2 regions of the Kerstersia similis genome follow, and region 1 is predicted to be linked to the other one. Evidence: predicted binding sites of a transcription regulator. Region 1 holds the regulator's gene; the other holds the start of a gene.
The links. The regulator FNR, encoded in region 1, switches genes on or off when oxygen is low (the NO sensors DNR and NnrR bind a similar motif). The targets are predictions, from matches to a motif close to TTGATNNNNATCAA.
Positions count from the first base shown of each region.

Region 2: a site for FNR is predicted at 6,519-6,532, ahead of adhP (alcohol dehydrogenase AdhP). Genes of this name have one in related genera too.

Region 1 covers NZ_CBCSIQ010000001.1:114,937-130,254, reverse strand. Annotated here, with positions in the region: gene ACNA1V_RS00495 (murein L,D-transpeptidase catalytic domain family protein) at 1-380, opposite strand, end outside; gene ACNA1V_RS00490 (EamA family transporter) at 791-1,708, opposite strand; gene ACNA1V_RS00485 (Mth938-like domain-containing protein) at 2,217-2,678, shown strand; gene ACNA1V_RS00480 (peroxiredoxin) at 2,675-3,142, shown strand; gene ACNA1V_RS00475 (PhoH family protein) at 3,275-5,161, shown strand; gene fnr (fumarate/nitrate reduction transcriptional regulator Fnr) at 5,357-6,091, shown strand; gene ACNA1V_RS00465 (amidohydrolase) at 6,160-7,920, opposite strand; gene phaR (polyhydroxyalkanoate synthesis repressor PhaR) at 8,098-8,661, opposite strand; gene phbB (acetoacetyl-CoA reductase) at 8,727-9,464, opposite strand; gene ACNA1V_RS00450 (PHA/PHB synthase family protein) at 9,675-11,234, opposite strand; gene pgeF (peptidoglycan editing factor PgeF) at 11,396-12,163, opposite strand; gene ACNA1V_RS00440 (RluA family pseudouridine synthase) at 12,151-13,116, opposite strand; gene ACNA1V_RS00435 (outer membrane protein assembly factor BamD) at 13,239-14,018, shown strand; gene ACNA1V_RS00430 (ATP-dependent DNA helicase) at 14,130-15,318, opposite strand, start outside.
Region 2 covers NZ_CBCSIQ010000024.1:43,873-59,190, forward strand. Annotated here, with positions in the region: gene ACNA1V_RS13900 (ABC transporter substrate-binding protein) at 1-1,482, opposite strand, end outside; gene ACNA1V_RS13905 (thermonuclease family protein) at 1,551-2,150, opposite strand; gene ACNA1V_RS13910 (YoaK family protein) at 2,548-3,411, shown strand; gene ACNA1V_RS13915 (ABC transporter ATP-binding protein) at 3,450-5,330, shown strand; gene adhP (alcohol dehydrogenase AdhP) at 5,479-6,507, opposite strand; gene exaC (acetaldehyde dehydrogenase ExaC) at 6,676-8,202, opposite strand; gene ACNA1V_RS13930 (sigma-54-dependent Fis family transcriptional regulator) at 8,512-10,626, shown strand; gene ACNA1V_RS13935 (hypothetical protein) at 10,666-11,211, opposite strand; gene ACNA1V_RS13940 (VUT family protein) at 11,205-11,843, opposite strand; gene ACNA1V_RS13945 (VanZ family protein) at 12,324-12,677, shown strand; gene ACNA1V_RS13950 (hypothetical protein) at 12,768-13,007, opposite strand; gene cydB (cytochrome d ubiquinol oxidase subunit II) at 13,018-14,151, opposite strand; gene ACNA1V_RS13960 (cytochrome ubiquinol oxidase subunit I) at 14,169-15,318, opposite strand, start outside.

The DNA.
Region 1 (15,318 bases):
CCATGGGCCACCCACTCCTCGAACAGCAAGGCCTTGCTTTCCAGATCGAAGATCCACAAGCGTTTCTGCGTCGATGGCAGGCTGAAATCTATGACGGCCAAGGATCGCGGCGCCACCTTCAACATGGACTCACGGCGCGCATTCTCCAGCGCCTGCACGGCCAACACCAAAGCCTGGCTCGACAGGCCCGGCGCCTGTGCCGATAGCGCAGCGGCCATCAGCCTGGCATCGGCACTGGCGCTGACACCCGCCAGACGCGACAGCGCGGCTTCTTCACCGCGCCGCGCGGCCCAGGCCGGCAGCGCCAATGCCCCCAACATGCCCGCCATGCCACGTAATGCGGCCCGGCGGCCCTTACCATTGAATATAGGCTGATTCATCGGAACCTGCGCCAAGCAAAAACAAAAACACCGTGCCAAGCGGCCATGCAGGCAGCAAGCACACCCTCGCGTGATCAGGCCCTGCAAGGGCCCGCAGACCAGCGGCAAAGCCAGCCATCATGGCCAGCCATCAGGTTCTGCCCACTGCACCCGGCTACCCCCATGAGGCCAGCCAGACCGCCAGGAACCCTGAACGACCGCAATCCATCAAACGAGTGTACTGCAAGGGACGGACGATAAATCCCCTACTTCCATCAGGGATGTCACGCCGCCGGACTTTTTACATTTTCGCGTGGCCGGCGCCTGAATTGCGCCGGGGTTGAACCTGGGTTGCGCCAGAGTTGCCCCCCCCGGGACATGAACCCTGCCTCGGTCGCTGCCCCGGCCTTTATCCCGGCGCCTGGCGGGACTCAGCTTGCCTGGCTCACCAGCAAGGCCACCCCGGCCACAATCAGCACGATACCGACCGTCTCGCGCCGGGTGGGGGTCTGCGCGAAGAAGCTGCGCGAAATCATCTGCGCGAACAGCACTTCGATCAAACCCAGGGTTCGCACATTGGCGGCGCTGGTCAAGGCAAATGCCAGAAACCAGCACTGCGACGCGGATGCCCCCAGAAAACCGCCAGGAATGGACGGCAGCCATGCCCGAGCGCAGGCCACCAGCAGCTTGCGGTCAAACAGCAGCATCCAGGCCATCAGCAGCAATACCTGGATGCCGAGTGACCAAACCAGGGCCCAGGTGGAATCCAGGACAAAGGAACCCGAGCCGATCTGCAGAATGGCGCCTCGAAAGAAAACGACCGAGATGGCAAACATGGACCCCGAAAACAGGCCCAGGAAAATCGGCCGCCAGGAACCGCCGCCCGCCATGGCACCCGCCGAGATCCGCGACATCAGCACCACGCCGACCGATGCCAGCAAAATGGCGCCCATGCCCAGCCAGGACATCGGATCGCCCAGCACCGCCATGCCGAACAAGGCGACCTGAATAGGTTCGGTCTTGATCCAGGCCGTCACCGTGACGAAAGAACGCTCTTTCATGGCTGCCAGCATCAGCGCCGTCGCGGCAATCTGCGTGATGGCGCCCGCCAGGATGTAGCCCAGAAACGCCGTGTTCACACCCGGCGCGGGATGCCCTTCCCAGGCCAGCACGACTGCCAGGAACAATAGCGCAAAAGGAAAACCGAACAGAAAACGCACCTGCGTGGCCCCCAGCGTGCCCAGGGTGCCGGTCAGGCTGCGTTGCGCCGCATTCCGGCCAGCCTGAAAGGCGGCAGCAGCGATCGTGGCGGGAATCCAGAGCCAGGCGAGTTCCATATGCAAAGACAAGAAAAAAATGCAGGTCAGAAAGAAGAGCGGCCCAGGCGAAAAACCGCCAAAAAAACCGCCAAAAAACCGTCGTAAAAACGGTGGGAAAACTGCCCATGGCAGCCCAGACCAGCCATGGCCGCCCAGGCGCAGCAGATGATGGCCGTCAGATAAGCGGCAGAAACCATCAACGCTGGCTCAATGCGAGGCCATCCGGGCGCCGGAGCGCCGCAAAGGCCACCGGGATGCGGGCCGCCGGAGTGTGCGAAACGAGAATCAACGCGATGGGATGATACGCCCATGCCCGGACAGCTCCACCCCGACATGACACAATGTGTACAAACCGCTGGGCTCGCCGCTGCGCCCGGCCATGATCCCGGCGGGACCGCCAGACCCTCTTTGCTGCGCACGGATTGCCGAACCCGGGCTCGGGTTTGCGCTATTATCAGAACAAGAATGACACCGGGCGCTGTACCGCTGGGCCACCTTCCTTTCCCCGGCCTGGCGACGCCCTCTACGGAGTCCTTGCTTGAAACTGCATTCCGATCCCGCCACTTCCCTCAACACGGTCACGGCCTACGGCGATGACTACATAGAAATCAACCAGGTGCGCTACACCCATGCGGTTGTTTTCGGCCCCGAAGGCGAAATTGGCCACTGGCCGGTTTCGCGTCCGGAAGAGATTGCCGCTCCTCATCTGCGCCAGGCCGCCAGGCTGGAAGACCCGGCCGCCAACCCCCTCGCCTTTCTCGATGAGCCGGAACAAGATGCCGTCCCCCGGCGCTCGCCGTATTCCCCCGAAGTGCTGTTGATCGGCACCGGCATGCGCCAGCGCCTGCTCGCGCATGCCTTGCTGCTGCCGCTGCTGCGCGCCGGCGTCGGCGTAGAAGTCATGGGCACCCAGGCGGCCGCACGCACCTACAATATTTTGATGGCAGAAGGCCGGCGCGTTGTCGTCGCGCTGCTTCCTACCGGAGACCAGCAAGCATGAGCCAGATCCAGATCGGTCATCCCGTTCCGTCTTTTGTCGCGGAAAGCACCATCGGCCCCATCAGCCTCGCTGAATGCGCGGGCCGCGCCGTGGTGCTGTATTTCTACCCCAAAGACAATACGCCAGGCTGTACCACGGAAAGCTGCGACTTCCGCAACGACTATGCCGCCTTCATCAAGGCCGGCTGCCTGGTATTTGGCGTCTCGCGCGACAGCCTGCGCTCGCACGAAAACTTTGCCGGCAAGCACGAACTGCCCTTTCCACTGATTTCCGATCCTGACGAGACCCTGTGCAACCTGTTCGGCGTCATCAAGATGAAGAACATGTACGGCCGCCAGGTACGCGGTATTGAACGCAGCACCTTCCTGATCGACGCCACCGGCAAGCTTGTGCAGGCCTGGCGCGGCGTCAAGGTCCCCGGACATATCCATGAAGTTCTCCAGGCAGCGCAAAGCATAGGCTGAGCCTGCTGCCGACCGGGCCTGCGCCATGCCGTCAGCACCGTACCGCCGGTACCCTGACTGCCTGCGCCAGGCTAGACACTACCGTGTTCCTTAGAACGTTTCCCAGCGCGCCTTTTCCGGAGCCAACTGTTCATGCCTCTTCCCAAGCTGCCAGTCCGTCCCGCCACGATTCTTGACGCCCCTGCCAAGGCACCGGCCTATCGGCCAGCCCCTCGCAAGGCGGAGCCCGTCGCCGCGCTCGCTCCTCTCGCTGCAGTCGCCACGGAGGCCCAGGAAGCCAGTGCCACCGCACCGGTTTCCCAGACGGCTACCGCAGTGCGGGCGACGCCGCCCGCCGTCCCGACGCCCTCTGCTGCCCCCCCTGCGGTCTCCGCCCGACAGACCGCAGACAGCGTACCGGCAAGCCAGCCGGCGCAGGCTGCGTCAGCAGCGCCCGAGGCGCCCAAGGCACCCGCCAGGCCCGGCCGCAAGCAGGCGGCACGCCAGGTTGCGCCCCCCGCCGCCGCAGCCGTGGAATCCGATGTGCCGCAGGCGCCGGTCGCGCCGCTGGTTCCTGTGCCTGCCAGCAGCGCGCCTGCAGTGCCTGTGGCGGCCGCACCCACCCGTTCGCGCCGCCGCGGCCGCCATGTTGCCAACGACCCGCGCAAACTGTTCGTTCTGGATACCAACGTCCTGCTGCACGACCCCAGCAGCCTGTTCCGCTTCCAGGAGCACGACGTCTATCTGCCGATGATGACGCTGGAGGAACTGGACCATCACAAGAAGGGCATGTCGGAAGTCGCCCGCAACGCCCGGCAGGTCAGCCGCTCGCTGGATGCGCTGATGGATGTCACCCCCGACATCACGCAGGGCATGGCGCTCAGCGCCCTGGGCAACAAGGATGCCAGCGGCAAGCTGTTGATCCAGACCACCGCCATGGAAGGCGCCTTGCCGCCCTCCTTGCCGGTCGCCAAGGCAGACAACCAGATCCTGGGCGTGCTCAAAGCCTTGCAGGACAGCCGTCCGGAACAGCCCGTCGTCCTCGTCTCCAAGGACGTCAACATGCGCCTGAAGGCGCGTGCGCTGGGCATGTATGCGGAAGACTACTTCAATGACCAGGTGCTGGAAGACTCCGACCTGCTCTATACCGGCCTGCTGCAGTTACCGGAAAACTTCTGGAACAAGCACGGCAAGGACATCGAATCCTGGCAACAGGGCGGCACGACGTATTACCGCATCCATGGCCCGCTGTGCAGCCAGTTCACGGTGAATCAGTTCGTGTTCCTGGATGGCGCCCTGCCGCTGCATGCCCGCGTCAAAGAAGTCAGCGGCAAGACTGCCGTCCTCGCAACGCTGCGCGACCACTCCCACGGCAAGAACAACGTCTGGGGCATTACGGCCCGCAACCGTGAACAGAATTTCGCCCTGAACCTGCTGATGGACCCCGATTGCGACTTTGTGTCGCTGCTGGGCCAGGCAGGCACCGGCAAGACCCTGCTGGCGCTGGCCGCCGGCCTGGCCCAGGTGCTGGAAACCAAGCGCTATACCGAGATCATCATGACGCGCATCACCGTGCCCGTGGGCGATGACATCGGTTTCCTGCCCGGCACGGAAGAAGAAAAGATGCAGCCCTGGATGGGCGCGCTGGACGACAACCTGGAAGTCCTGCACTCGACCAGCGGCACCAACGGCGGCGACTGGAACCAGAATGCCACGCTGGACCTGATCCGTTCGCACATCAAGGTCAAGTCGCTCAACTTCATGCGCGGCCGCACTTTCCTCAATAAGTACCTGATCATCGACGAAGCGCAAAACCTGACGCCCAAGCAGATGAAAACCCTGGTCACCCGCGCCGGACCGGGAACCAAGGTCGTCTGCCTGGGCAATATCGCCCAGATCGACACCCCGTACCTGACCGAAGGCAGCTCCGGCCTGACCTACGTGGTGGATCGCTTCAAAGGCTGGCCGCACGCCGGCCATATCACCCTGCAACGCGGCGAACGCTCGCGCCTGGCGGACTACGCCGGCGACGTCCTCTAAGCCTGGCAACACCATGGCCGGCTAGCCCTGAAACCAGGGGTAGCCGGCCATTTTGCGTCTTATTGAGCAAAGTCAATTACAATCCTTTGAAATCATCGGACAGATTCCGGGCAAATTTCAAACGTTTGTTCGATGCTCTGCCCGGGTCTTACGGTATGCCTGCTGCCGCCTCTCTCACGGAATTCACACCCATCCATGGCCAAACGAGTCCTCCTGCCCTCTGAAGCCGTGCACTGTTCCAGTTGCATGCTGGGGCATGTCTGCCTGCCGATTGGCATGAATACCCACGACGTCGCCAAACTCGATGGCCTGATCAAGGAGCGCCTGCGCATCGAAAAAGGCCAGCCGCTCTACACGCTGCACGAACCCTTGACGGCGATCTACAGCGTCCGCATCGGTACCCTCAAGACCCAGATCGAAAATGCCCAGGGGCAATTCCAGATCACCGGCTTTCACCTTCCCGGTGAAATTGTCGGCCTCGATGGCATGGTAGAAGGCCACCATGTCTCCAATGCCGTCGCCCTGGAAGATGCCGAAGTCTGCGTCATCCACCTGGAAGACCTGGACAATCTTGCACGCCACCTGCCCAGCCTGCAGCAACAGATCCTGCGCCTGATGAGCCGCGAAATTTCGCGGTCGCACCAGATGCTGATGGCCTTGGGATCCATGCGTGCCGAACAGCGTCTGGCGGCATTCCTGCTGAATCTTTCCACCCGTCTCTCGGCGCTGGGCTACTCCTCCACCGAGTTCGTCATGCGCATGAGCCGTGAGGAAATCGGCAATTACCTGGGGCTCACCCTGGAAACCGTCAGCCGGCTGTTTTCACGTTTTGCCCGCGAAGAGCTGATCCGCGTCAATCAGCGCCAGGTGCAACTGCTCGACAAAGAGAAGCTGCACAAGCTGATCGAAAAAGAAAAAGACGCCGCCTGAACGCGGCAGCCCCGGCTCGCCGGCCAGGGTTCTGCCCTCTTGCCCGACATAGCCGGCCCTATATGGCGCTATGGCGCTTCATATATCTTTCGGCCGGCAAAATAAGTGGCCAGCACCTGGGTCTCTTTCAAGGCTGCGGCATCGACCGCCAGCACATCCCTGTCCAGGACAATAAAGTCTGCCTGTTTGCCCGCGGCCAATGATCCGATCTGCTCAGCCTGGCCGATGGCCTGCGCGGCATGCCGGGTATAGGCCAGCAGCATGCTGCTGGCATCCATGCGCTCGGCCGGGTTCAAGCCCCCCTCGGGCCCCAGGCGCGTCATTGCATGGTGCATGGCTTCCCAGGGGTTGGCCGTTGAAATCGGCCAATCGCTGGCACCCGCAATGACGGCCCCCTGCGTTTGCAGAGAGCGGGCCGGATACTGCCCCATGAACGCCTGCTCGCTCAGATAGGGCTTGACCAGATCCAGCAGGTAATTGTCCATCTCGGCCCAATGCAGCTGCATCACAGCGATCACGCCCAGGCGCGCAAAACGGGGATAATCCGTCGGATCCACCAATTGCAGATGCGTGATGGAGTGCGATATGCCGCTCTCCCGCCGCTGGCGGGCGCACTCGAAGGCATCCAACGATTCACGCACGGCTCGGTCGCCCAGCGCGTGGATATGCACCAGCCAACCGCGCGCATCCGCCGCATCCACCAGTGCCTGCAAGCCATCACGGCTCAGCAACATCTCGCCGCGCATGCCTGAATTGCCATACTGGCCTAGCAGGGCGGCGCTTTGCGCCGGATACTCCAGCACGCCATCGGCAAATATCTTGATTCCTGGCAGGCTCAGGTTAGGGATCCCCAGGAACTGCTGCCGCACCTCTGCCAGCCGATCCAGATCTTCCGCATCGCTGAACGGGCTGACAACCAGCAGGGCTGCCACATGGGCGGTCAGCTCCCCCGCTTCGGCCAGGGCGCGATATGCAGGCAGAATACCCGTGCCCGTACTGCCTGGCGCACGCGAAAACAAGGCCTCGCCCGGGCCGGCATTGGCAGCCGGGTCCATCCAGGCCGTAATGCCATAGCGATTGTTGGCCTGCACGGCAAACCTTGCTGCCGCCAGCAACTGCGCGGCGTCCGGCCGCGGCAACTGCAGCGTTGCCAAATCCACGCCGGCATCCACCAGGATGCCGTCAGGCTCACCCTCCGGCCCCAGCCCCACGGTATGCCGTTGCGCCGCCGTCAGGCGCTGCGCATAGTCCCGATTGATGCCTGCCTGGGCCCGCATGGCGCGATTGGCCCAGGCTGTATGCAGATCAGACCCCATCAGCAACAGGGCTTGCCCCTCCCAGCCAGGGCCGTCGAACGCGGCAGACAGACGCTGAGGGTCAGCCCAGGCATCGGGATTCACGCCAAACACCACCAGCGGTTCGCCCGCTTTGCCGCCTGCGGCGGCGCGCCACGCCTGCACCCGCCGGACAAGCTCGGGCAACGCCAACGCCTCGTCCTCCAGGTTCGGCGACAACGCGGCCAGACCTCCGATCACCGCATGGGTATGCGCATCTATGAGCCCTGGCAAAACCCGCTTGCCCTCCAGGTCTATCACCTGAGTCTGCGGCCCCCGATAGGCCAGCACCGCATCCTGCCCGCCAATGGCCAGGATGCGCCCATCCTCGACCGCAAATGCCTGCGCTGCAGGCTGCGCCTCGTCCGCGGTAAACACCTGGGCATTGATGAAAATGGCGTCGGGTGCGGCCTGAACCGTCATCGACAAGCCGGCCAATGCCCCTGCCAGAACCCCCGCCCAGACTGACAGGCACGACGTTTTCACAATAGCCATGGATGACTCCTGTTGCGAACGGCTTACTGCCAGGATGATGCCCAGGCCGGCCACCGGCTCGGGCTTGGCCCGCCCTGACCGACCGGAAGCATGGCGCAATGGGACAATGGAAAAAGGCGGCGTCCATGCGCTGCCTTTTTCCATCCTTGCCCGTTTTCTCTGTGCTCGCGCTCCAGGCTAGCGCTGCTCGTCCTTGCCGCCCGGCGGAAACGGAAAAGTGGAAAACAGGTTGCGTGCCTGATCCTGCATCTGGCCCTGCATCTGCACGAACAGATTCTTGCTCTGTTCTATGTAGTTGTTCATCATGCTCTGCACCATGGGCGCCTGCACGTTCATGAACTGCGCCCAGACTTCGGGGCCGAACTGCTTGCCGTACAAGCCTTGCGACTGTTCGGCCATCCGTTCCTGGATTTCCATGAATGCCTGCAGGTTCTTTTCCAGGTACGAACCCATGATGCCCTGCATCGCGTGACCATAGAAACGGATGATCTGCGCCAGCACCGGCGCCGAGAACATCGGCATGCCGCCGCTCTCTTCTTCCAGGATGATCTGCAGCAGGATGCTGCGCGTCAGGTCTTCGCCGGTCTTGGCATCGACGACCAGGAACGGCTCGCTGGCAATGACCAATTGCTTGACGTCAGCCAGGGTGATGTAGGTACTGGTTCGCGTGTCGTACAGACGGCGATTGGGGTATTTCTTGATGAGGCGTTGCGCCGCCTCGGCTGGCTTGGCTTGAGTCATGGCAATCCTGATAAAACTTCATTTGCAGCGGCGCCCCGAATGGCGGGCGCCGGACGGCGGTTTCCTCACCCCATGTGCAGGCCACCATTGACGGAGAAATCCGCCCCGGTGGCAAAACCTGCATCAGGCGAGGCAATCCAGGAAACAATGGAAGCAATCTCTTCCGGTGTTCCCAGGCGGCGCACAGGAATGGTTCCAACGATCTTTTCCAGCACGTCGGAACGTATGGCGCGCACCATTTCGGTACCGATATAGCCGGGGGAAACCGTATTCACCGTTACCCCCTTGTTGGCCACTTCCTGGGCCAGCGCCATGGTGAACCCATGGAGACCGGCTTTGGCCGTGGAATAGTTGGTCTGGCCGAACTGGCCCTTCTGGCCATTGACCGAGCTGATATTGATGATACGACCCCAGCCGCTGCCCACCATGTCCTCAATCACCTGCTTGGTCACGTTAAACAGGCTGTTCAGATTGGTGTTGATGACTGCCATCCAATCCTCGCGGCTGAGCTTGCGAAAGACGCCATCGCGCGTGATCCCGGCATTGTTCACCAGCACATTGACCGGCCCCAGTTCAGCACGAATTTTCTCAAACGCCGCGACAGTCGAATCCCAGTCGGCCACATTACCCACTGACGCGTGGAACTGGAAGCCATCGGCCTCCTGCTCGTCCAGCCACTGGCGCCAATCCCGGCTGGGGCCGCAACCGGCCACCACGATATAGCCGTCACGTGCGAGGCGACGGCAGATTGCCGTTCCAATTCCACCCATTCCACCCGTGACATAAGCAATTTTCTGACTCATTTTGTGTCTCCTCTTATTCCCATCTTTATCGCAACACGCGCCCCATGCGGGCCATCTTGCCGGAAAACCGGCCCTGGCGGTATCGGTATTTGCATTGCCCCGCCCTCAGACGGCGCCGGCAGACGCCGCCCCGGCCGACACCCATGGCGGTCGTGCCGCACGACGGCCATGGCCGGTTCCAGGGCGGTGCTGCGTATTCAGCGCTGCTTATTATTCAGCCTTGACGCCTACATAGCGGCCGGGCGCCGGCTCCAGGGGCTGATAACGGGCGTTACCGGGCTTCTGCGGCGCCCGACGCTCGCGTCCTCCGTGCGGCGCCAGCCAAGCCAGCCAATCGGGCCACCAGCTGCCCACATGCTGCTGGGCGGCTTGCAGCCAGGCGTCCGGATCGTCATGCTGGCCGTCTTCAAGGATCCAGTGCTGCCGGCGGCTGCCGGCTGGCGGGTTGACGACACCGGCAATATGGCCCGACGAGCCCAAAACAAAACGGGTAGGCCCGCGCAGCAGCTCAAGACTGGCGTAGGCGGTTTTCCAGGGCACGATGTGATCATCGCGCGAGGCATACACATAGGTCGGCACATCGACCAGCCCCAGATCCAGCGACTCGCCGCAAACCTCCAGCGCCCCCGGAATGCACAAACGGTTTTCCAGGTAAGCCTGGCGGAAATACCAGGTGAAGAATGGGCCGGGCAGATTGGTGCCGTCCGCATTCCAGTACAGCAGGTCGAACGGCGGCGGTGTATCGCCTTTCAGGTAGTTCGACACGAAGTACGACCAGACCAGTTCACGCGGCCGCAAGAAGGCGAAAGTCGTGGACAGTTCGGTCGCCCGCAGCAAACCGCCTTGCCCCAGCGAGGCATCGCGCAACGCTGCATGGGCCTCATCGACAAAGACCTTCAATACCCCGACGTCGCGGAAATCCAGCATGGTCGTCAGCAAGGTGAGCGCCGCCACCGGTTGCTCGCCGCGTGCCGCAGCCACGGCCAGCGCCGCGCCCAGCAGGGTGCCGCCGATACAAAAGCCCAGCGCATTGACCTGGGGCTGGCGGGTGATATCCGCCGCCACCGCCAGCGCACGCAAGACGCCGTCCTCGACATAGTCATCCCAGCTGGCCTGCGCCATGGTATCGGCATCAGCATCGTCCGGCTGCGGGTTGCGCCAGGACACCATGAATACGGTATGCCCGGCTTCAACTGCATGCCGCACCAGGGAATTCTCCGGACGCAAATCCAGGATGTAAAACTTATTGATGCAAGGCGGCACGATGACCAGCGGCCGCGAAAACACCTTGGGGGTGAGCGGATCGTACTGGATCAACTGGAACAAGGCATTTTCATAAACCACGGACCCCGGGCTGACACCCAGATTGCGCCCCAGTTCGAATACGCTCTCATCGCTTTGCAACATGCGGCCACGCCGCACATCCGCGAGCAGGTTCTCCATGCCTCGGGTCAGGCTGGCGCCCGCGCTTTCACTGGCACGACGGATCACATCCGGATTGAGCGCCAGGAAATTCGACGGCGCACTGGCTTCCAGCCACTGCATCAGGCTGAATTCCAGGCGTTCGCGCGCCTCGTCGGACAGATCGACCGTACGCGCCATGCGGGTCAGGGTCTGCTCTGCCAGGACATGCAAATGCGCCAGCAACAGGTGTTGCTGGCTTTCGGCCCAGGCCGGCGCGCTGAAACGCCTGTCCCGCAGGGACGGCAATGCCCCCGTCTGCCAGGCTTGCAGCAATTGCTGGTAGGCAGCTGTAAATTCCTGCTGCATAAGCTGCCACGCCTCGGGCGGACAGAAAACCGGTACTGAATCTGACGCTGCTGCCTTTGGTCCGCCCACATCCTCTCCCTATCTTCTTGCTGCTTTTCTGATGTTGCCTGCGCCCGCCTGGGCTGTCAATGCGGCAGCGCAACATAGCGCTGCCGCCCGACTCAGGGCAACCAGGCCAAGGTCGCCAAACGGCCGGTCATGCCGTCGCGCCGATAAGAAAAAAATGCCTGCGCGTCACTGAAGGTGCATTCACCGCTTTGCGCAACGACTTCGACGCCAGCCAGGCGCAGGCGGCGTTCGGCCAGCGCGGGAAGATTCGCCAGCCATTTCCCCGGCACCCCGGGACGCGGCTGAAAGGCTTCGGCCGCAACCGCATCGACACTGACAAACGCCTGCCTGACTTCTTCGCCGACCTCGAAAACAGACGGGCCGATGGCGGGACCGATCCAGGCGCGCCACCCGACCGGATCGGGACATTTCTGCCGCAGGGCGTCCAGCGTGGCCTCCAGTACGCCTGCTGCCAGACCGCGCCAACCGGCATGGGCCGCGCCCAGTGCCTTGCCATGCGCCTCGGCAATGACCACCGGCAGACAATCCGCCGTCAGAATCGCCAGCACACGACGCGCCTGGGCCGTCACAACGGCGTCGGCCTCGGGCTCCTCTCCGTCGCCCAGCGGCGGGCCGTCGGCATCATAGACACGAATACCGTGTACCTGCCGCAACCACACCGGTGCGCCCGGCAGCGCCGCCGCCAGGCGATTGCGGTTGCGCACCACGGCCTCGGCATCATCGCCTGCCAATGCACCCAGATTCAGGCTCTCGAAGGGCGCCAGGCTGCTGCCTCCCTGCCGCGTCGTCGTAAATGCCGCCGCGCCCAGCCAATCCGGCGCCGCCACTACCGGCAGGCCCGCCCGATCTACTCGTCCCATGCGATTGTCTCCCTGACTTGCTGCATATCGGCAGGCACAGGCGCCTGCCACTGGCGCAGCCCGTGGCCTGCCGGATCGTCGAAACGCAGGGCACGCGCATGCAGCATTTGCCGCTGCGCACTGCCCACCCGGCGGCCACCGTAGATTTCATCCGCCAGCAAGGGATGTCCCAAGCTGGCGAGATGTACGCGTATCTGGTGCGTGCGGCCCGTTTCCAGCCGGCACACCACTGCCGTCACAGGCAGCCCATCGACTTTTCCGCGCGCCGCTACCGCATAGTGCGTCACCGCTGGCTTCGGCGCCACCGGGCTCTCCACCGCCATGCGGACCGGCACACGCCGGTCACGGCCGATGGCGCGGTCCACGATACCATCCCGCGCCACCCAGCCATGCACCAGGGCCAGATACTCCCGCCCCATGGTACGCGCCTGCAGCTGCCGCACCAGATGCGTCTGGGCCAATTCATTGCGCGCCACGACCAGCAGCCCGGAAGTATCTTTATCAAGCCGATGCACAATGCCTGCACGCGCGACGGCGGCCAGCTCCGGATAGCGGAACAGCAGGCCATTGAGCAAGGTGCCATGCCAATTGCCCGCGCCGGGATGCGTGACCAGCCCGGCGGGCTTGTTGACGACAATCCAGTCCGGGCTGTCGGCCATTACCTCGAAGGCGACATCCTCCGGCTCGAAGGCCTTATCTTCGGGCGCCGGCTGCGGCACGACCGTCAGCACATCGCCCGGATAGACCGTACTGCGGACCTTGGCCGGCGCCGGATTCTCATTGATACGCACCGCACCCGCTTCGATCCAGCCCTGCAGACGGGCCCGCGAGTGCCCTTCAAGCAGCGCGGCCAAGACCTTGTCGAGCCGGTCGGCGCGGAACGATTCCGGCACAACCAACTCCAAAGCGTCATCATCTGACAAAGAAACCGGGCTATCAGTACGTTCAGGCATGGTGTCGATCTTATAATCAGCCCGGAATGCTAACACCAAGGATATATTCCGTGATCAGCCAGATTGCCATTTCCTTCCGCCGTCGCGGCTCATTCAGCCGCTCCGTGCTGCTGCCCATCGTCCTGGGCTCGGCCGTGCTGCTGTCTGCATGCGGCACTGCCGGCCGCGAACGCGACATCACTGCCACCTGGACGGCGGAACAGCTTTATCAGGACGCCAAGGCGGAAATCGACTCGGGTAACTGGACTGCTGCCCGCAACCGTCTCGTCAGCCTGGAAAGCCGCTACCCCTTCGGCGTCTATGCCCAACAGGCAATGATCGACCTTGCCTATGTCAACTGGCGCGATAGCGAGCCGGACCAGGCACTCGCCACGATCGACCGCTTCCAGCAACAGTATCCCAACCATCCCGGCACGGATTACATGCTGTACCTGAAGGGCCTGATCAGCTTCACGCCGCCCAGCGCTTTCATGGCCAACCTGACGGGCCAGGATCCCTCGGAACGCGACCCCAAGGGGCTGCGCCAGTCGTACGACGCCTTCAACGAGCTGATCACGCGCTACCCGGACAGCAAGTATGCCCAGGAAGCCCGTGACCGCATGGCATGGCTGGTCAATACCATCGCCATGAACGAAGTACACGTCGCACGCTATTACTTCGAACGCGCCGCCTATCTGGCCGCCATCAATCGCGCGCAGGCCGTCATCACCGATTTTGAAGGGGCGCCCGCCACCGAAGAAGCCCTCAAGCTCATGGTGCTGGCCTACGACAAGCTGGGCCAGAACGACCTGCGCGACGATACCCAGCGCGTGCTGCTGGCCAACTTCCCCAATGCCACGCTGGTCATGAACAGCGACTATGACGACAAGCCGTCGTGGTGGAACCCGATCGGCTGGTTCTGATCACCGGTATCCGGGCGACCATTCCAGAGGATGCGCTGACGGGCACAGGCGGCCCGGCAGCGACATTGCGGCGTCGCCCCTGCCTGCCCATCGGGCCGGGGCGGCTGTCGCCTACTCCTGGGGGCTGGTTCCCACCGGCGCAGCACCGGCGCCTGCCGCCGCCCTGGCTGCACGGCGTTCATGGAAGAACGCTTTCACATCCTCGACGCTGCGGGTGCGTTTGAAGGGCGGCAATCCGCGCCACAGACGCTTGCCATAAGGTTTGTCCACCAGCCGGCTATCGGCCACCATCAAGACTCCCCAGTCCGACTCGGTACGGATCAGCCGGCCCGCGCCCTGCTTGAGCGCAATCGCGGCTTCCGGCAATTGATATTCCCCGAAAGGATTGCCGCCACGTTCGCGGCAGGCCCGCACCCTGGCCTCGACCACCGGGTCGTCCGGCGGCGCGAACGGGAGTTTGTCGATCGCGACCAGGCGCAGGGCGTCACCCGGCACATCCACGCCTTCCCAGAAGGTGGCGCTGCCCACCAGCACGGCACGCGGCTCCTTGCGAAACCGCTCCAGCAGCTCGCCGCGCGCGCCCTGCCCCTGCCGCATCAGCGGCCAATCCCAGCCGCGTTCGTCATAGATGACCTCAAGCGCCTGGGCAATCCGTTCCACGGCCCGCAAAGTAGTGCACAACACCAGCGCGCCGCCTTCGCTGGCCGCCAGCACATCGGCCAGCATGGCAACAAAGTCTTCGGTAAACCGGGGCGACTGCGGTTCGGGCAGCGAACGCGGCACGAATAGCAGGCCCTGCGACGCATAATCAAAAGGCGACTCCCAATAGCCGATATCCGCCCCCGACAAGCCCAGCTGGTCGATGAAGTGCGCAAAATCTCCCCAGACCGATAACGTGGCCGAGGTCATGACCCAGGCCTGCCCAGGCACCCGGCAGCGCGAAAAAGTGTCACTGACCGATAGCGGTGCGCGCTGGATGCGCAAGTGATGCGCCCCCAGTTCCACCCAGCGCACGGCAGCGCCGGACGCCGTCCCGGCAGCGGCATCCGGGGCGCTGCCAGCGGCAGGTGCTGCCGCCGCGGGCGCTGTCTTGCCTTGCCAGCGCGCCAGCCGCGCAGCCATGCCCTGCACTGTCCGTTGCGCCGCCGCCAGATCAGGGTGGCGCTCGGCACAAGCCTTGAGCACGGCTTCCATTTGCGCCAAGGCATCGCCAACCGCCTCCAGCCTGCTGCTGAAATCATCTATGCCGAAACGCAGCAGGTTTTCAAGCGTGGCCTTGCGGCCCGGTACCTGCTCCAGC
Region 2 (15,318 bases), on a different contig from region 1:
CTGGGTATTGATTCCCTCCGGGCCATCTTCATACCCCAGCACACCGGGAGGAACCGGCCCCTGCGCCACCAGCGCCTGGCTATTTTCGAACAGCGCAACGTACTCTTCCCAGTCGAAGGCAATACTGATGGCCTGACGCAATTTCCGGTTGCGTTCCGCCTGTTCGGGGCTATCCCCCTTGCCTACCACGGGATCATTCCAATTGAAGCCGAGGTACCAGATGGTGGTTTCGACCGTACTGGGCAACTGAATACCCCGCTCGGCATAGCGCGCTGCCTTGTCGGCGGAGTCGCCCGCCGCGACACGCATGGCCACGCCCAACTCGCCCCGTTCCATCTGCGGCAGGTCGTAATAGCCCTGCATGAACTTGCCGGTCAGGGGAATTGCCTCTTTTTCCAGGCTGAACACGGCCCGGTCCACAAAAGGCATCCTTTTGCCGCAGTCTTGCAGCAGGCCCGCCGCCTCGTCTCCCGGCTCCCCCTCGCAAGGATAGGATTCACCACGGAAATTCGGATTGCGCTCCAGAACATGACGCCGGTTACGCAAAGACTCCGCCAGGTAATACGGTCCCGTCCCCACCGGCCAGGTATCCAGCGACAGATCCCGCTCGGCCATGCCCGGCTGATGATAGAAGCGGTCTGCCTCCCACGGCACCGGCGCCAAGAACGTCATGGCCAGCCAATATTTGAACTGGGGGTATTTGCCTTTGACGCGCACCCGCAGCGTATGATCGTCCAGGGCTTCCACACCGGCAAAACCATGATCCCGCAGATCCAGCCAAGGCAATTCGCGCCTGTCCGCGTCAGGATGCTGCTGACGAAACTCGCCCAGCGCCTTGTCATAGGCCTGTTTCAGTCTATGGCTGTATTCCTCCATGCCTTCGACGTGCTCTGCCATCACGGACAGAATGGGCGAAGCCAGACGCGGATGGGCCAGGCGCCGGAATGCATAAACATAATCGTGCGCGGTCAGCTCCCGGGTACCGGTTTCCGGGAAATCCGGCACGCCGGTCACTGCTGCCAGATCCTCCGCAGCAATGGGCCAATACCGGTAGCCCCTCGCTTCAGTCCGTGCAAATGCCGGGTGCGGCTGGAACAGAATGCCCGGGCGCAGACGGATGTCATAAACGCTTTCCGCAATGCTCTCGCCCGGCGCATCCGCCGGCAACGGCTTGCCCGCAGCGTCGTAATACACCGGTTCGCTGATGGCTTCGGCGGCACGGGGAATCAACTCATACGGCCGCTTGAGGTAGTGATAGCCGTAGAGCGGTTCGTAGATATTGTAGGTATAGGGGGTCTCGTCCGTCGCATAGGACTTGGCCGGATCCAGCGATTTTGGCGAACGGCTGATGAACGTGGTGTACAGCGTGTTCTGCGCCATGGCCCCATCCGGATAGGGGCTGTTCACCGGCGTTCGTTCACACCCGGCCAGCCAGACGGCCGCCAGCATTGCTCCCCATCGTGCCCACCGCAATACGCGCATTCCCCGTTCCCCCCTTCCATGCCGACTGCCCCGTATGACTGTCCCGGCTCAGTTCACGGCAAGGCCGATCAGCACTTGCCCTGCTGCCAGCAATCATAGCGCCATACCCACGGACGGATAGCGTCCGGTTCGGCCCAAATTCCCTGTTTTTCACGCCGTGCCTGCTGCTCCAGCGTCACCATATATTTGTCTCGCAGATGCTTGCCCTTGCCCTGCTGGTTGGCCCAGGCATAGCCAGCGGCCACCATGCGCCGGTTGGCGCTATCGTTCCCGCCCAGCAATACGTCGCAGACATCGCGCCCGTATTGATCTGCCTCGTAGCATTGCAAGGACACCTGCTGGCCCGCGACCAGGCGATCCAGCTCGCGACGCGCTGCCGCACCGAAGGGCTGCCCCGGACGGGCCGCGCCATCCCCGGTTTCCGGCGCGTCGATATTGGCCAGCCGAATGCGACGCTGCGCCTGGCCAGCCGGCCGCACCGTCAGCGTGTCGCCATCCGCCACATGCACAACCTGGCCTTGTATGGCATAACGGTACTGGTCCGTCGGCAGCGCCGGCCACTGCGCCGCAGACCGTTCCGCCGCGGCCCCCGCCTGCGGCGTTACCTCTGACGAAGGCGCCCGATCCTGCCCGACCCAGCTGGCCAGTACCGCAAAAAGAAACACCACCCCGAGAACGACCAGCTTCCGGCCAGAAAAGGGACCTGAACGCCTGCTGCCTGGAGCAGAAGCCTGCCGGGAGGAACGGGAAGAATTGGAACGCATGGCGACTCGGCCTGTGAGCGCACCCTGGCGCAGTTGAACAAGCGGAACAGGGGATGTTGCATCTGGCCCCTGGTGCCCGCCACCAAGCGAATGATGATAGCACCGAGACTCTCCATCGCTGCAGGGTATGAACCGCTGCTGCGCTTGCGCCCGTGCAGGCTCGTCGGCGCGCGCGTTTAAGTGCCAACCAGCCCTGGCGCTCCTATAATGAGTTTGCTGACCGGACCGCCGCAGCGCGTTCCCTTGCCCTGCCAAGGCCATACGCTCCCGTTTCCGCTGCTCCCCCGCTTTTGGAAGGGTTATGTCGTTGCGCTACACACACTGGACCGATACTCGTCGGACGCCCAAGACTGACGCGCGCCTGGGCGCCTGCCTGGCATTTGTCGCGGGTGCAGCCAATGCCGGCGGTTTCCTGGCGGTTGGCCAGTACACCTCGCATATGTCAGGCATGGTCTCCGGCATTGCCGATCATCTCAGTGCCCGCAATCTCGAGCTGGCGCTGGCCTGCGTCGTGGCCGTCTGCTCATTCCTGGCCGGTGCCATCACCACATCCATTCTGGTCAACTATGCGCGCCGCAAGCGCCTGCACTCGCAGTACTCCATTCCGATGCTGCTGGAGGCAGCCCTGTTGCTGCTGTTCGGCCTGATCGGCGCGCAGATTGCCCGGCAGGTCACTTTTCTGCAGCCTCCTACCGTCGTCCTGCTGTGCTACATGATGGGCCTGCAAAATGCCCTGATCACCAAGATTTCCAATGCCGTGATCCGCACGACCCATGTCACCGGCATGGTGACCGATATTGGCATAGAACTGGGCAAGCTGTTCTATATCAATAGCCCGCGCGCCACCCATCGGGGGCAAGGGCGGGTCGTTGCCAATCGCGCCAAGCTGATTCTGCACAGCAAGCTTCTGCTGGCTTTTCTGGTAGGTGCCATGACAGGCGCTTTCGGCTTTCAGTCCTGGGGCTATTCCATGACGCTGCCGCTTTCCTTCTTCTTGCTGGTGCTGGCCTTGCCGCCGCTCTGGAACGACTTGCGCGTACGGTGGCGTGTCCGCCGTTATCATCCTGCAGAAGAATTACACGAACACGCCGAGCCGGAACACACCGGCCAGGTCGCTCCCGACGCCGCACCGCCCCCCACCACGGCGCGTGCGCCGCAGGATTGACCCTCGTTGCACACAGCTTCAAAAATACTGAGTTACGCATGCCAAAACAGACCAAGTCGTCCCTGTTCCAACGTTTCGAAAACCTGATCAATCCGTTCAAGCCATCGCCCGATACCGCGCCGCCGGACGAGGTAGGCGCGTTCTACCGCTTCTATCTGAAGCAAGTCTGGCCCTGGTTCATTCTGCTGCTGGTCGTCGGGCTGGCCGGTTCGCTGGTTGAGGTCGCCCTCTTCAGCTTTATCGGTGAAATCGTCGATATGGCGCAATCCACGGCCAAGGAAGATTTTTTCACGGTGCATGGTACGGCGCTGCTGACGATGGCCATCATCGCCCTGCTGGTCCGGCCCTTGCTGTCTGGCCTGCATAACCTGCTGGTGCACCAGACCATCAACCCGAATTTCGCCACGATGATCCGCTGGCAGAACCACCGCTATGTCCTTGGACAAAGCCTGAGTTTTTTCCAGAACGATCTGGCCGGCCGTACTGCCAGCCGCATCATGCAGACGTCGCTGGCGCTGCGCGAATCGTCCGTACAGATGGTGGATGCCCTCTGGCGCATGGTGGTGTATTCGGGCAGCGCCATTTACCTGTTCGCCCAGGCCGACTGGCTGCTGACCCTGCCGCTGCTGTTCTGGCTGGTCTGTTATATCGGCCTGCTCGCTTACTTCGTGCCGTTGGCACGGCGCCGCTCCGCGGCATCCGCAGCCGCGCGCGCCAAGCTGCTGGGCCGTATTGTCGATAGCTATACCAATATCATCACGCTCAAGCTGTTCGCCCATACCCGTCTGGAAGAGCAGCACGCCCAGGCCGCCATGGCGGAGCAAACGGCCAAGGCGCAAATGTCCGGCCGCGTCATCACCGCCATGGACTTCGCCATTACCAGCCTGAGCGGCATTCTGATCGTCGGCACCGCAGGGCTCGCGGTCTGGCTCTGGCACGCCGGCCATGCTTCCCTGGGCGTCATTGCGCTGTCCACGGGCCTCGTGATCCGTATCAACACCATGTCCGGCTGGATCATGTGGGTCGTGAGCGGCATTTTCGAAAGCTTCGGCGTGGTTCAGGACGGCTTGCGCACCATCGCCCAACCGCGCAGCGTCGTGGATGCGCCCAAGGCCCCGCCACTGGCCATCACCCAGGGCGATATCCGCTTTGACCATGTCCAGTTCCACTACGACGAACGCCATCCCGTTCTGCAGGGCGTGGATCTGCACATTCGTCCCGGAGAAAAAATCGGCCTGATCGGCCCATCTGGCGTCGGTAAATCCACGCTGGTCAACTTGCTGCTGAGGCTGTATGACGTCCAGGGCGGACGCATTCTGGTTGACCAGCAGGACATCGCCCAAGTGCAGCAGGATAGCTTGCGCGAACAGATCGGTATCGTGACCCAGGAACCGTCCCTGCTGCACCGCTCCATCCGGGAAAACCTGCTCTACGGGCGTCCCGGCGCCAGCGATGCAGAATTGTTTGAAGCCCTGGCCCAGGCCAGCGCCGCAGACTTCGTGCCCAAGCTGAGCGATGGCGATGGCCGCCAGGGGCTGGATGCTTACGTCGGCGAACGCGGCGTCAAACTGTCCGGCGGGCAGCGCCAACGCATTGCCATTGCCCGAGTCCTGCTGAAAAACGCCCCCATCCTGGTGCTCGATGAAGCGACATCGGCGCTCGATTCGGAAGTAGAAGCAGCCATCCAGGACAGCCTGGATATCCTGATGCGCGGCAAGACGGTGATCGCCATCGCCCACCGTCTCTCCACGATTGCCCGCATGGATCGTCTGGTCGTACTGAACCAGGGCCATATCGTCGAAAGCGGCACGCATGCCGAACTGCTGGCGCAAGGCGGCCTTTACGCCCGCCTGTGGGAACGCCAAAGTGGCGGCTTCATGGCACAAGCGGCGGAGGCCTCTGCCGATGTCGAAGCCTGACCGCAGGAATACCTGAACCTTGCCTGGCCCGACGGGCCAGGCTCACGCAGTGGCGGCCATAAAAAAAACACACCCCGAAAACGCGACAGATATCCGCGCTTCCGGGGTGTTTTTCATGGATGCGCCCAAGGGCGCATCCCTTCTGGCATCACGCAGCCAGATCCAATACGACGCGGCCGTTGATCTTGCCTTGGCGCATGCGATCGAACACTTCGTTGACGTTTTCCAGCTTGTCGGACGTCACCGTCGCCTTGACCTTGCCATCTCCGGCAAAATCCAGGGCCTCCTGCAAGTCCAGGCGCGTCCCGACAATGGAACCGCGTACGGTCGTGCCATTGAGCACCATATCGAAAATGGACAGCGAGAACTCGCCCGGCGGCAAACCATTGAGCGCAATCGTGCCGCCACGGCGCGTCATTCCCATGGCCTGCTGGAACGCGATAGGCGACACGGCGGTCACCAGCGCGCCATGCACGCCCCCGACTTCACGTTTCAGGTAAGCCGCAGGGTCGGTATTGCGTGCATTAACGGTGACTTCGGCGCCCAGCTTGCGCGCCAGTTCCAGCTTTTCATCATCAACATCCACGGCGGCAACATTCAGCCCCATGGCTCGCGCGTACTGCACAGCCACGTGCCCAAGGCCGCCGATTCCCGAAATGGCGACCCATTGCCCAGCCTGGGTCTCCGTCATCTTCAATCCCTTGTACACCGTCACGCCGGCGCACAGGATAGGCGCAATCTCGATGAAGTCCACGCTCTTGGGCAGCAAACCGACATAGGAAGCATTGGCCAGCGCGTATTCCGCAAAGCCGCCATTGACCGAGTAACCGGCATTCTGCTGCTTTTCACACAGCGTTTCCCAGCCGCCCAGGCAGTGCTCGCAATAACCGCAAGCCGAATACAGCCAGGGAATACCGACGCGATCCCCTTCCTTGACATGAGTGACGCCCTGGCCAACCGCCACGACATGCCCCACGCCCTCATGGCCTGGAATGAAGGGCGGATTGGGCTTGACCGGCCAATCTCCTTCCACGGCGTGCAGATCGGTATGGCAAACGCCGCATGCTTCGATCTTGACAAGGATGTCACCCGGCCCCGGACGCGGAACTTCAACTTCTTCGATCCGCAGGGGCTGGCCGAAAGTACGTAGAACTGCCGCTTTCATCGTGCGTTGCATGGATACGCTCCTTGAAACAAATCAAACACCATCATGGACAAAAGCGTGACCGGGCGTCTTGATCCCGATCATGCTTCGCCACCAAAGGGGTCTGTGGCGCTGGGCGCCACAGACAACGCGCAGGCAGCAGGCCGAAACGTCCCGGCCTACCGTCTGCTCGTTTCGTGCTCAATAAAAGCCCAATGCGTTGGGGCTGTAGCTCACCAGCAGGCACTTGGTTTGCTGGTAGTTGGACAAGGCGACCTTGTGGGTTTCACGGCCGATACCGGATTCCTTGTAGCCACCGAACGCCGCATGCGCAGGATAGAGGTGATAGCAGTTGGTCCAGACCCGGCCTGCCTGCACGCCACGCCCGACCCGGTAGGCTTGCGAACCGTCACGCGTCCAGACACCGGCACCCAGGCCGAAGGACGTATCGTTGGCGATGGCGATGGCTTCTTCCTCATCCTTGAACGTCGTGACAGCCGCGACGGGCCCGAAAATTTCCTCCTGGAAAATACGCATGTCATTCTTGCCCAGCAGCAAAGTCGGGCTGATGTAGTAGCCATCCTCCAGGCCTTCCTTGAGCGGGTTACGCGTGCCGCCGATCAGGCACTCTGCGCCTTCGTTGCGGCCGATGTCGATATAGGACAGGATCTTGTCCATCTGCGCCTTGGATACCTGCGCTCCCACCATGGTCTGGCGATCCAGCGGGTTACCGGTCTTGATGGACTTGACCCGGGCAACCGCCTTTTCAATAAAACGCTCGTAGATGGATTCCTGAATCAGGATGCGCGAGGGGCATGTGCAGATTTCACCCTGGTTCAAAGCGAACATAGACAGACCTTCCAAGGCCTTGTCCAGGAAAGCATCATCCTTATCGAGAACGTCGGCAAAGAAGATATTGGGCGATTTCCCGCCCAGTTCGACCGTTGCCGGAATCAGGTTTTCTGCTGCGGCATGCAGGATATGGCGCCCCACCGGCGTGGAGCCCGTGAATGCCACCTTGGCAATGCGCTTGCTGGTCGCCAAGGCCTCACCGGCCTCCTTGCCAAAGCCGTTGACAATATTGAGCACGCCTGCCGGCAGCAGGTCGCCAATCAGCTCCATCAGTACCAGGATGGAAGCCGGCGTCTGCTCTGCCGGCTTCAGCACGACCGGGCATCCTGCCGCCAGTGCCGGCGCCAGCTTCCAGGCGGCCATCAGCAAGGGGAAATTCCACGGAATGATCTGACCGACCACGCCAATGGGCTCCTTGAAGTGGTAGGCAACCGTGGTGCTGTCAATCTCGGAAATTGCGCCTTCCTCGGCCCGCAGGCAACCCGCGAAGTAACGGAAGTGATCCACGGCCAGTGGCAGGTCGGCAGCCATGGTTTCGCGCAGCGGCTTGCCGTTATCTATGGTTTCGGCAACCGCCAGGCGTTCGAGGTTCTGTTCGATGCGATCGGCGATGCGCAGCAGGATGTTGGAGCGCTCGGCAGCGGACGTCCTGCCCCAGGCGGCACGCGCGGCATGGGCGGCATCCAGGGCCAATTCGATATCCTGCGCGTCGGAACGCGGCACACTGGTAAATGCCTGGCCGGTGATGGGCGAAATGTCCTCGAAGTAGTTGCCTGCCACCGGTGCAACCCACTTGCCACCGATGAAGTTCTCATACTTCTTCTTGAACGGAAATTCGACATCCAGTCCCAGCTTCTTCAAATCTGACAGATTCATGCCTCTTCTCCTTTAACGGTTCGGAACCGCACCATGCGGCGCCGCCCTTGCCGGTACATAAGCAATTAGCATGCCAAGAAGCAGGAAAAAATGCTTCTCGTTTTCCGCGCTGGTGCAGGCGCAGGTTTAGGGCATAATTTGCTTATGCCGTACCTCAGCCAGTCCTGGCTGCAACGCTGCAAACCGCGACACTGCGACACATTCAAAGACAACACCTGTCGCATAAAGCGACACTTTGATTTTGCAATCTTTGTCGCCTTGCGCGTACCACGCATAGATCGTAACGACGTTCTAAGGGAGGCCATAGAGATGACATTCCATTTCGCCGCTGCACTGCAAGCCGAACCCTCTTCGGCCTCGGTGCTGCGTTCCTGGCAACGCTGCATGGCTCGGGAATCCGACATGCAACCCGATCCCGTCATGCTGGTACGCGGCGAACTCAATGTCAGGCTGGCACAGCATGCCAGCCTGCTGCAGGCGGCCCAGCCGGAAATCGACACGCTCTCCAATATGGTGGGGCGCCACGCCGGCATCGTGCTGCTGGCGGATGCCACTGGGGTGATCCTGCAAACCGCTGGAAACACCAGTTTCCTGCAACAGGCGGAAAGCGTGGCGCTGCAGCCCGGCGTCAGCTGGGCCGAACAGCACCGCGGCACCAATGCCATCGGCACTGCCTTGCTGGAAAACACGCCGGTACGCGTGCATGGTGCGGAACATTATCTGCACTGCAACCGTATTCTGAGTTGTCACGGTGCGCCGGTCTGGTCGCCGCGTGGCGACCGCATGGGTGTACTCGATATTTCCGGCGAAGCGTCGCAGTTGCATGACTACGCGCTGGGCCTGGCCGCGCTGTGTTCACGGCTGATTACCAACCGGATGATGCAGCAAAGCCTCTCCGGGCGGGAATTGCTCGTCTTTCAACGCCAGCCTTCCTTGCTGGAATCGACTGAGCGGGCCTTGCTGCTGCTGGAGGACGGCCACATTGTTGGCGCCAATGACCTTGCGCTGAGCCTGCTGCGCACCTCCTGGAGCGACTTGCTTGATCAGCCGGCGCAACGCTGGCTGGGCGAATGGCAACAACTGGGCCAGGAGGCCACCTTGCTGCGGGCCCCGGACGGCGAAAGCTTTTATGCCAGCCTGTTCCGCAATCGCACACTCATCCCGGTCGGCGCGACCTTCCCGGCATCCAGCGCCGTTTCCCTGGCAGCATCGGCTGCAAGCGCGCCGGTGTCTCCCCCTGCCGCAGCACACGCTTCCCCCCCAACGCCGGCCGCCTCTCCCGCACGCCCGGTACGCCCTGAGGGCCAGGCATCAGCGGAAACACCGCCCAGGGAAGAGCGGCCCGCAGGCGTCCGCCCCCACCCCGCCCTGGCACCCAAGCTGGCCCTGGATCCCCAACTGAGCACGCGATTTGATGCCGTGCGCCGTGCCTTTGATGGCGGCTTGGGGGTGTTTCTGCAAGGGGAAACCGGAGCCGGCAAGGAAATTTATGCCCGCCGGCTGCACGCAGCCAGCCGCTGGCGCAATGGCCCCTTTGTTGCCGTCAATTGCGGCGCCCTGCCTGAATCCCTGATCGAAGCCGAACTGTTCGGCTATGAAGCCGGCGCCTTTACCGGCGCGCGCCGCAATGGCTCGCGTGGCCGGCTGCGCGAGGCAGACGGTGGCGTTCTGTTCCTGGATGAAATCGGCGACATGCCTCTCAGTCTGCAGACCCGCCTGCTGCGCGCCTTGCAGGAACGGGCGGTGCAACCCCTGGGTTCGGATCGCCTGATACCGGTCGAATTCGGCCTGATCAGCGCCACCCACCGGGACATCGGCGCACTGGTGCAGGCCGAGCAGTTCCGTAATGACTTGTTCTATCGCCTGCATGACCTGCGCGTCAATTTGCCGCCACTGCGCGAACGCGCGGATTTCCGCAGTTATGTGTGCAGCATGCTGCGCGCCACCGCAGGCGATGCCCTGCCCTTGACCCTGGATGACAGCGCGCTGGATCAACTCACCCGCCACCCCTGGCCCGGCAATTACCGCGAACTCCAGGCCTTCATGCGTACCTTGAGCGTCATGAGCGCCCCCGGCAGCGTGATCACTGCCGCAGATGTCGCCGCGTATCTGCAAAATGTTGCGCTGCCCGGTAGCCAGACATCCAACACGGCCGGATCACCTCCCCTTCAGCCGGCATCGCCATCTGATACCGGCGCCGCCGCATCCGCCGTGGCAGCAGATGCTCCCCCCGCGCCCCGCACGAAGCCCGCCGGCCTGCGCGACGCCACGCTTGCCATGATCGAACAAACCCTGGCGGCCTGCAGTGGCAACGTGTCACAGGCGGCGCGGCGGCTGGGCATCCATCGCAGTACCATTTATCGTCACCTGGAACGCGACCCAGGGCTCATGCCCCCCCATGCCCTTGTCCGGGCCAGAGGCTGATTGCCCCGCCGGCTGCAACCCCGCCTGCCGGGCGTCCGTTCAACCCGCTGTCCGCACCCGCGTACGAACCGCCTGGCCCAGTTTGGGCAGCACAAAATATCCTTCCAGTTCGACGCCATGCCCTAGTACCCGTGCGCAATCCCGGGCAAGCACCTGCGTCAACTGCTCGACATCACGCACCAGACGATGCCCGATGAATGCCTGGAGATAAGCCCCCAGTGAAAACACTTCGAGCAAGCGCGCCCGGCTGCGATAGCGGATATGCAACCAGGACCCCTCCCCCGGATTATGCGAGGCCGGGCACAATTCGGGCAGGATCAGCTCATGCTGCTGCCAGGTCCGCATCCCCGGATGCGGATTGGCAATGGTTTTCAGCACGGCCCCCGTGTCCGGCGAACGATAATCATCAGGACGCTCGGGAACAGCCGTATGGTCGCTCGCCACATCGGCTGCCATCCCGGCCACCACGGCCACCGTGGTCGCCTCAGCCTCCCCTGCTGTTGCGCCGACCCGCGACGCTGACCGCTGGCCCGAGGATCGTGCCAGCGCTTGGCGCATCTGGCGCGCGGCATAGGCACTCAGCATGATTTTTCTCCAGATTGTGTCATTTCCAACGGCCCATTAGCGACAGGCACGGAACAGACAGGCACCGAACAATCTGGCACTGTCAACGGGCAGGCGCCCGTTCCGCCTTGCTGCCGGCGTCGCTCCCATTGCATGAACGGCAGCCAGGCCAGCACGGCGGCAATCAGAAACTTGCCGATGACATCCGCATAAATGATCTGCGTCATGTCATAGACGCTCATGGCTCCCGCAAAAGCCAGCACCGTGAAGGCGGTACTGTCCAGCGGGACGCTGACGGCATTGCTGGCAAGCACGCGCGCATGCCAACGCCTGTGGCGCAGTCGCTGAAACATGGCCGTATCGGCCAACTCGCCTGCCAGTATGGCGGCGAACGAGGCCAGTAAAAAACGTGGTGGTACGTGAGCGATGAACTGGCCGTAGGCTGCCGTCACCAGCAGGGCCAGCCCGATGGCCAGATAGACCGTCGGCAGACCATAGGCGTGCAGGCGATCACGCAAGGTGAAAACCGCCGCGAAGAAAATGGAACCGATACTGAAGAGACCAAATCCTGGCAACCCGATAAAGCTGTCCAGAAAGATATTGGCCAACAAGATGGCGCAGACATACGCTGCCAGCCAGCAGGCGCGCAACATGAAAGACTCCTTGCCCGCCACCGGACATATCCAGCGCGGCGCAGAACAGGAAGAGACACGACAGAGGGCGAGAGCCCAAGCCGCAAAACCGCATTCTAGCGTATCGCCCCGCTGGCCCGCACTGCCGCCGCCCATCCTCCAGGGCAGGACACGGCCAGGCTTGCAGCACAGGTTCACCGTTCGTCCCCTGCCGCCCTGGCCATTGGCCTCGTCCGGACTCGATGTCAGCTTGCCTATCCTGGCCACGTGATACGATCCCAGCGCTGAGCTTGCAAGGCTTGGCCCGACCTCCCCGGTATTTCGGGCTATCGCTGCACCACCCCGCTTTACTCTGTACCTCGCAGGCACGCCCGATCCTGATGCGCCACCGGACTGTTCGGCCACTTGGCCGGTTCGACCCCAATCGCTGAACAAGCGAGCCGCTGCGCAGGCCGGACTGTCACCGTTGTCTATTCCCGTTCTGTTTTCATGACTCAATCAATGCTTGACCGACTGGCGCTGGCTGCCACCCTGGCCCTTCTGATTGCTATCACTTATCTGACGCTGGCCGCGCCGGGCTCCCTGCCTCGCGTTTCCGGCGGAGACAAGCTCCACCACGCACTGGCCTTTGCCGCGCTGGTCTTTCCCTTCGTGGTCGCCCGGCCGCGCTGGGCCTTGCGCACTTTCGCTGCCGCCATCGCCTATGGCGGGCTGATCGAACTGATACAGCCGAGTTTCGGGCGCTCTGGAGAATGGGCGGATCTGCTCGCCGATACCATCGGTGCCGCGGCGGGCATCGTACTCGCCTGGCTGACGCGCTGGCTATTGCCTATCAGCAGAAAAACCGCAGCCTGAGCTCTAGCCCAGCATGAAAAAAAGAGGCGTTCCGGCCAAAACCGGAACGCCTCTTTTCCTACTGGCCCAGCCAGCCTGGGAAAGTCAGCCTCAGTAGCCTGAGGTGTCCTTCGCAGCCTTGGCCTGGCCGGCTGCGCCCGCGTCGCCACGCTCGGCGGCGTCTTCCTGCGCTTCAAACAGGACGCCACCCAGCGCTGCTACCAGGATCATGAACCCTGTGCCCAGCAGCCAGGAGAAATACCATGGCCCGTAGTCACCCAGCACAATCGCCAGCAGGATGACGATCACTGCGAGAACTCCGGCCACGATGAAACGTGCAAGTACCGACATGTCCGCCTCCTTACAAAGCGTGGTGAGAGTTTTCGACCTGCTTGGCATCCACCTTGCCACGCATCACCCAGAAGGCCCAGCTGGTGTAGCAAATGATGAGCGGCATGAAGATGATGGTAAAGCCCAGCATCCAGCCCTGCGTGACAGCACTGGCACCGGAGTTCCAGACGGTCAGGCTATGCGAGGGATGGGTCGATGAAGGCATCATGAACGGGAACATCGCTGCACCTGCCGTGCCCAGCACGCCCACCCAGGCCAGCGCGCCCAGCCACCAGCCCAGCAGCTCACGACGGGCACGCAATGCCAGCAGCCCCAACACCACGCCGATATAGGTCAGCGCCGGCAAAATCCACAGCACGGGGTACTGGCTGAAATTCGCCAGCAGGCCGCCGGGCACGCGTTCCACCGTTTGGTGCAGCGGCGTTTGCGCTGCGGCGAAATCCGGGCTCTGCACAATACGGAAGCCGTCCATGCCGGAAACCCAGAAGCCGCCGATGGTGAACAACACCAAGGCGACCACGCCCCCCCACAGGGCCGCACGGCGCGCGCGCACAGCGACTTCACCCGCGCTGCCGCTCATCAGCATGGCACCCCCCATGTAGATGGACATGGACACGGACACCAGGCCGCACAGGATGGCGAACGGGTTCAGCAGTTCCAGGAAACTGCCGGTGTAGTAGGACGTCAGGCGCCAATCGAAATGGAACGGCACGCCCTGCAACACGTTGCCAATGGCGGCACCGAAAATCAGCATGGGCACGAAACCGGACACGAACAGGCTCCAGTCCCAGGCATTACGCCAACGTTCGGACGGCATCTTGCTGCGGTACTCGAAACCCAGCGGACGCACGATCATGCTCCACAGCAGCACCAGCATCACAATATAGAAGCCGGAGAAGGCCGTGGCATAGACCAGCGGCCAGGCTGCGAAGATGGCTCCGCCGCCCAGGATGAACCAGACCTGGTTGCCGTCCCAGTGCGGACCGATGATGTTGAGCGCCACGCGGCGTTCCGCATCGGTGCGGCCCACGAAGCGCAGCAGCGTGCCTACGCCCATGTCCATGCCGACCATGACGGCCAGACCGATCAGCAACACGCCCAGCAATACCCACCAGAGCACTTTCAGTACGAGATAAATCTCCATGACGAATCTCCTTGAGCTCAGGTTGCAGCGGCCGGGGCCGGCGCAATGGACGGAACCGAAGCTTCGGGCTCGGGATCATCAGGCCCCTTGCGGATGGACTTCAGCATGAGGAAGATCTCGATGACCGCGAAGATCGTATAGATCACCACAAAGCCGACCAAGGACACGATCATATAGGTCAGGCTATGCGTGGATGCAGACAGCCAGGTCGGCAGCACTTCATATACCGTCCAGGGCTGGCGACCCACTTCAGCCACCAGCCAGCCCATTTCACAGGCCAGGAATGGCACGGGAATCATCCAGACCGAACCGCGCAGGAACCAGCGATAGTGATGCACCTTGTTGGTCAGCGTCAGGATAATGGCCAGCAGGAAGTAACCCAGCATCAACAGACCCAGCGCCACCATGACCCGGAACGACCAGAAGATCAGCCAGACCTCAGGAATGGTGTCCTTGGCTGCCTTGTCGATATCCGCTTGCGTCACGCGCGACACATCACCGTCCGGTGCGTAGCGTTGCACCAGGAAGCCGTAGCCCAGATCGGCCTTGTGCGCTTCAAACTGCGCCAGCGCTTCCGCATCGGTCGGGTCGGCGCTCAGTTTCTCCATGGCTTTCAGCGCGGGAATGCCGCTCTGTATCCTCACCTTGGCACGTTCCTCCAGCACATCGACCGCCGGTACCGTACCGTCCAGCGAGTGCGTCACCAGGATGGACAGCATGGCCGGAATCTGCAATGCCCACAGGTTGCGCTGCTCGTCCTGCGACGGGAAGGCGATGGCATTGAAGGACATCGGGGCTTCTTCGGTTTCCCACAATGCTTCCATGGCCACCAGTTTCGTCGGCTGCGCATGCGCGCCCACGAAGCCCAGTGCATCGCCCAGCGTCAGTACACCTGCCGTCCCCAGCACGCCGAACAGCGACGCGATGCGGAAGGAACGCTTGGCCAGATCCATATGCCGGTTGCGCAGCATATAGAAGGCACTGACACCACAGACGAAAATCGCCGCTGTCACATAGCCTGCCAGCACCGTATGCACGAACTTGGCTTGCGCGTCAGGGTTGAAGAACAGGTGGAAAAAGCTTTCCAGTTCCATACGCATGGTCACCGGGTTGAACGCGGCGCCCTGCGGACTTTGCATGAAGCTGTTGGCCACCAGAATCCACAAC